One region of the Ruminococcus sp. OM04-4AA genome, then DNA from elsewhere that is predicted to be linked to it. Evidence: predicted binding sites of a transcription regulator. Region 1 holds the regulator's gene; the other holds the start of a gene.
What was found. Region 1 encodes Rex, which represses fermentation and respiration genes when NADH is low (regulators of the CRP and FNR family bind a similar motif). Its sites were predicted from a motif close to ATTGTTAANNNNTTAACAAT; they were not measured.
Positions count from the first base shown of each region.

Region 1 (3,439 bases):
GATTGATCCGGGCACATACTCTGTTATACTGTTTCATAATTTATCTGCACTCCTTTGCATTCTTCATTGCATCGGCCATACCCTGAATCAGGTCTCTGGCTAATACGCTGTAACTTCCTTTGCTCTTTTTCGCTTCATCTCCACCACAGGCATGTAGGAAAACTCCCACAGTAGTGGCTTCAAATGGTGCCATATGCTGTGCAAGAAGTCCTGCAATCGTTCCGGCAAGAACGTCTCCGGAACCACCTTTTGCCATAGAGTTATTACCAGCGAGATTTACAAATTTCTGCCGATTTGTCTGTGCGACAACAGTACGACTGTCTTTTAACACACAGATTATGGATGATTTTGTATCCGGTCCGGATTGTTTTATGATCTGATCAAGTGCCTGGAAGCGATCTTCCATGATCGTATCAATACTCCATCCGGTCAGCCTTGACATTTCTTTCATATGTGGAGTTAAAATCACAGGTGCACAACATTGATTTAATAACTCTATATTCCTACTCAGTAAATTAAGTCCATCGGCATCTATGACACATGGACAAGATACATTTTTCAATACATTTTTCAATATCTTTTCGGAAATCTGTCCCATTCCAAGTCCACAGCCAATACAAACCACATCAGCCCAGTCAAGAAGATGAGACAGTTGACTGTCATCATAAGAATCATAGCAGGATATGATTGCCTCCGGAAGAAGTTCCTGCAGTGCCAGACGGTTTTCACTTGCTGTATAAATCTGTACTAGACCGGCACCAACTGTATAGGCAGCACAGGCAGAAAGGAATGCAGCACCAGCCATCCCGGGACTTCCGGTGATCATAAGAACTTTTCCATAACTTCCCTTGTGCGAATTCATCATTCTCGAAGGAAGAAGTTTTCCAAGATCATTTTTGTCAAAGGTATAACAAACATCCAGGTGATTCGAAAAATATTTCGGATCAATTCCAATTGCAACCGGAATGCTCTCTCCTGCATAGGACTTGCCAGGGAAAAGCTCACAGCCTAATTTTACACATGCCATACATACTGTAAGGTCGGCTCGAAATGCTGTCCCAAGAATCTTTCCTGTTGCAGCACAGATCCCGGATGGAATGTCAACAGCAACTTTTTCTGCATCCTGAAGATTCATCCAGTCGATCACATCTTTATAATGTCCTGTGATTTCACGGCAGAGTCCAACACCAAATACAGCATCAATTATTACAGTATATTCTTCATCCGGGAATTCTGTGAATACAGAAATCCCCATATTTTCTACAATCTGTTTCTGACATCGACATTCTTCACTTAAAGAAGCTTCTTTCCCTGCAAATAGTACATCTGCATGCTTTCCCTGTTCGGTTAAGAGCCTTGCTACTGCAAATCCGTCTCCACCATTGTTGCCGCTTCCACAAACAATCAGATTTTTTTCTGTGGAAATATTTTTCTTATGCATTGTCTCGACAATCTGAAGTGCTGCACGTTCCATAAGTACAAGGGATGGAATCCCAATTTCATGAATTGTGTGTGCATCAGCTTCACTCATCTGCTTCCCATTTGGAAGATATCTCATGCTTATCGCCTGACCTTTCTATCATTATTAATTCCTTTTAACATGAACAAATGCTGCGAAACCTCCTTTTGTCAGTTGGTCCCACAGCATCCTTGCAGCTTTGCTAGATTCTATTCTTTATCCTGCTGACAAAGGTTGTAAGATAACTTCATCAGTGTGTCAGATAAATGTACGTTCTCAACGACCACATCCTTTGGAAGGGAAAGGTCTGTATGTGCAAAATTCCAGATTCCCTTCACACCGTTATCTACCAGAATATCAGCCACTTCAATTGCTTTTGATTTTGGAAGTGTCAGTGCAGCAATTTCAATGTCATTATTCTTAAGAAAATCTTCCAGTTCATCAACCATACGCACAGGAATCCCCCTGATCGTTACGCCTTCCAGTCGAGGATTCACATCAAAAAGACTTTTCAGAATAAATCCGCTTCTTTCGAAGGAAGCATAGTTTGCCAGTGCCTGTCCTAAATTACCGGCACCAATGATAATAAAATTATGACTTCTATCCAATCCTAAGATCTTTCCAATCTCTGTATAAAGATATTTCACATTGTATCCGTACCCCTGCTGGCCGAATCCACCGAAATTATTCAGATCCTGACGTATCTGTGAAGCCGTTACATGCATCTTCTTACTCAGGTCACTGGATGAAATTCTCTCTACGCCAGCCTCCAGCAGATCTCCCAGATATCTGTAGTACCTCGGAAGTCTGGAAATGACTGCGCGTGATATCTTTCTTTGTTCCAATTTTTAGCCCTCCACTCTTAAACTACTCTTTATTATATAAAAGAGTTAAAGTTCTGTCAAACTTTTGTTTTGCAAAAACCTTTAAAATCCATATATTTTCCTTGTATTTTCGACATTTTTCTATATAATGATAATGTTAGAAGTCAAAAAACGAGGTGAAAATATATGATACTCGCATGTCACAATATAGAAAAAGCGTTTGGGGAACGCGAAATTGTACGAGACGGCTCCTTTCATATTGAAGATCGTGAGAAAGCTGCTCTTGTCGGTGTGAACGGCGCCGGGAAATCAACAATCCTTAAGATGATCATCGGAGAAGAACCTCTTGATGGTGGAGAGGTTATTCTCGCGAAAGGAAAGACACTCGGTTATCTTGCGCAGCGTCAGGATTTAAAATCCGGAAATACCATTTATGAGGAAGTAAAAAGTGCAAAAGCGGATATTTTTGCAATGGAAGCTCAGATTCGTTCCATTGAACATGAACTGAAGCATCTGGAAGGTGAGGAATTGCAGAGCCGCCTGGAGACCTACAATCGTCTACAGTCTGAATTTGATGCAAGAAACGGTTATGCCTGCGAAAGTGAGATTACAGGTGTATTAAAGGGACTTGGGTTTACGGAAGACGATTTTAATAAACAGACAGATACACTTTCAGGAGGTCAGAAGACCCGTGTTTCTCTCGGAAAATTACTGCTTACAAGTCCGGATATCCTCCTGCTTGATGAGCCGACAAACCACTTGGATCTGAATTCCATTGCCTGGCTGGAAACATATCTGATCAATTATTCCGGAGCGGTATTTATCGTCTCCCATGACCGTTATTTCCTGAATCGTGTTGTCACAAAAGTTGTTGAGATTGACAATGCACAGGTCCGCATGTACCTTGGAAATTATAAAGATTATGCAATGAAAAAACAGCAGATCCGAGATGCACAGCTGAAAGAATACATGAATCAGCAGCGTGAGATCAAACATCAGCAGGCTGTTATTGATAAATTAAAGTCTTTCAATCGTGAAAAATCAATCAAACGTGCAGAGAGTCGTGAGAAAATGCTTGACAGGATTACGCCATTGGACAAACCGGCTGACAGTACGAAAGAAATGCATTTTACGCTGGAACCATCGCAGATCAGCG
Region 1 is NZ_QTZH01000005.1:76,576-80,014, reverse strand. Features, by position in the region: gene alr (alanine racemase) at 1-37, opposite strand, end outside; gene DXB52_RS03135 (NAD(P)H-hydrate dehydratase) at 41-1,531, opposite strand; gene DXB52_RS03130 (redox-sensing transcriptional repressor Rex) at 1,669-2,304, opposite strand; gene abc-f (ribosomal protection-like ABC-F family protein) at 2,470-3,439, shown strand, end outside.

Region 2 (3,439 bases), on a different contig from region 1:
AATCCGCTGTAGAAGTCAACATTTGCACAAACCGGTTTCAGCATCTTTCTGTGTGTCATGATCTCTTCTCCGGCGATTCGTTCTACACGGTCATAAAGAGCAAATTCTTCATCAAGACCCTTTTCGGAAGCAAGCTTTTGCGCATAACTCTTCAGGATTTTTTCTCTTGGATCGGAAATCGTATAGACGGCATGTCCCATTCCATAGATCAGTCCGGTCTTATCAAAGGCTTTTTTATCAAGGATCAGGCGGAGATACTCACGAATCTCATCTTCGTTAGTCCAGTCTTTGACAGACTTCTTAATATTATCGAACATCCCCTGTGCTTTCAAGTTCGCACCACCATGGCGTGGTCCTTTTAGAGAACCGATGGAAGCAGCGATTGCAGAATAAGTATCTGTTCCTGAAGAAGTAACAACGTGAGTAGTGAAAGTAGAGTTGTTACCACCACCATGCTCTGCATGAAGAATCAGTGCAACATCAAGTACTTTAGCCTCGAGTTCTGTATATTGTCCGTCTGGACGAAGCATATACAGAATATTCTCTGCAAGAGAACGGCCTTTCTCTGGATTACGGATCAGAAGAGTCTCATCTTTACGGAAATGTCTGTATGCATGATAAGAATATACTGCGATCAGAGGAGCTTTGCAATCAGTTCAAGAGACTGGCGCAGTGCATTCTCTACGGAAATGTCTTCCGGGTTCTCATCATATGTATATAAAGTAAGAACACAGCGCTGAAGTGAGTTCATGATGTTAGGGCTTGAGGCTTTCATGACAACGTCACGAACAAAACGTCCGGTTAAATCTTCAAGTTCAAATAAAACGTTCAGGAAATGTTCCAGTTCATCTTCTTTTGGAAGACGTCCAAAGAGTAGAAGGAAAGTTGTCTCCTCAAATCCAAATCGTTTGCCCTGTAAACCGTTTACAAGATCTTTTACGTTGATTCCCTGATAGTAAAGTCCACCTTCGGCAGGAATCTTACGTCCATTTATAACATCGAAACCACAGACATCGGATACTTCAGTCAGTCCGGTAAGAACTCCTCGTCCAGTCGAATCACGAAGTCCGCGCTTTACATCATATTCTTCATAAAGATTCGGGTCGATGCGGTGTCCTTTCAAAAGAGTTTTCTCTAAATAGTCCATTTCACTGCGCAGATCGTCAGTGTTTGCAATTAATATATCATTTGAATTCATAGTTTTCGTCCTCACAATACATATACGTTTTCTAGTGTCTTGATAATGCATGTTAATGTAATTATAAACAGTTGAGATAGAATTTGCAAGAAATATATATGTATTCTTGCAAAAACATGAAAAAAATCAAGAAAAGTACGCATAAAACAGAATAAAATGAATATTGAATTGTTAGATAACTCAAAAATAAGAATGCTTAAATGAATTTTCTGAATCGTCAGAAAGAAAATGATGTGGCTGTAGTCATACCAGATGCCAAAGTGCAAATCTATTGTAAAAATACAAAAATATGGAGAGATATTTTATTATAAAGTGCTGAAAAATAGGAGAAACAGGTGCATTTATTGACGCATAATAATAAGAAGAGTATAATGTTAAAAAGATAACAATAGGTTGGTATAACCAATTAAAAGAAGGAGGGGGATAATTATGTTATTCCAAATTTATGGCGATGGTGCCGGCTGGCAGCTGTTAGGGTGGGTACTGGTGTTTGCCGGACTTGTTCTTGCAAATGAATTCGCAAGACGTACAAAAATCGGTGGACTAATCTGTTTTGGAGCTATTCCGGCTATACTTACAGTGTATTTCATCGCAATCTATATCTGTGCAGCAAATGGTGCAGAATGGGCACTGAATAACGATACTTATGTACATATGACAAGCTGGTTCCATTATGCAAAATTGTATGCTGCAACAGCAGGGTGTATTGGTTTTATGATGCTGAAATACAAATGGGGAATTGGTAAGACAGAATGGTTCAAAGTATTCCCGTTTGCAATCGTTGCAATCAATATTCTGATTGCAGTAGTAAGTGATTTTGAATCAGGTATCCGTGGATTCATGGCAATGAAAGAATTCGGTGACCGCTGGTGGCTGTCTTCAGAAAATGTATGGCTCTACGGAGGATGGTGGAACTGGGTGAACGGAATTGCCGGAATCCTGAATATCTTCTGTATGACAGGATGGTGGGGAATCTACACATCCAAGAAACATGATGATATGCTTTGGCCGGATATGACATGGTGCTTCATTATTGCATATGATCTGTGGAATTTTGAGTACACATACAATAACCTGACAACACATGCATTCTACTGTGGTGTTGCATTACTTCTTGCTCCGACATTTGCAAATATGTTCTGGAACAAGGGTGGCTGGATCCAGAACCGCGCGAATACACTGGCACTGTGGTGTATGTTTGCTCAGGTATTCCCATTATTCCAGGATGCAAGCCGTTTCTCAGTAATTCCGGCTCTGTATTCTGACGGATTCATGGATGCAGCAGTAAGACCGACAAGTGCTAATCCAACCATGCAGGGTGTGATCGCGGTAATTGCACTTGCAGCGAATGTGATCTGTCTGGCTGCAATTATTAAGAGAGCAAAACAGCAGAAGAAGAATCCTTATAAGAATGAGATCTTTACAGATCAGAAGGATTATAAGGAAGCAATGGCGAGAGCTGAAGTTTAAATTTGTATTTGTCTGTCTGATTCTCCATATTGAAGCAAAGGATTTGGTGGTGAATAAGGCCGCAAGAATGATGCTATATTGCATCGGACACCGGCCCGCTCTACCTCATCCCCTTGAAAGTATGTAACGTAAGAGCCAGAACAGTTACCGTGAGTGGTGCCTGTCTGGCTCTTACTAACATACTGAACAAGGTGTATTCGGAACGCTCCTGCCTTACATGTGTCCTCAACAATATAGCACCATCCTTGCTTCGTTATTCCAAACAGATTTGTTTGCTCAACGGGACGAATCTGAAAGACTTCATACAAGTTTTGATTTGATGCACGTAAACGAGAAGATAGACTCAGGTTCAGTCCACATCACGCCCTCATCCAACAAAAGTTTTTGCTTCATTACTCAGAATTCAAACGTCTAAATACAAATTTACAATTCATAGTATATCTGATGTTCTCCGTTGATGCAGTCCTGCATGGAGGTTCGGATCCAGGTGACGGCGCCTTGGGTGTCTCGGTCGCGGATATAGGTCCAGGTCTTATAATTGCTTCGATATAATTCTTCTATCCCATAGAGTTCACAATAACGTTCCCACATATTAAAAATCGGTGCTCGGAAAGACTGGAAAATAAGTGGAATCAATGTATTTCCGGAAATCAGGGCAAACTCGTGTTGGAATTCGTAAGCAGCTTCAATGGCAGTGGTGACATCCTGTGCATCACGGATCTGATTAACGAATTCGAGGAGGCGCTGGATGTTTTTGTCGCTGATCGTGTC
Region 2 is NZ_QTZH01000039.1:5,646-9,084, reverse strand. Features, by position in the region: partial or broken gene DXB52_RS11125 (citrate/2-methylcitrate synthase) at 1-1,198, opposite strand, end outside; gene DXB52_RS11120 (DUF5692 family protein) at 1,628-2,668, shown strand; gene DXB52_RS11115 (FadR/GntR family transcriptional regulator) at 3,092-3,439, opposite strand, start outside.
Region 2: a site for Rex is predicted at 1,569-1,588, ahead of DXB52_RS11120 (DUF5692 family protein). Genes of this name have one in related genera too.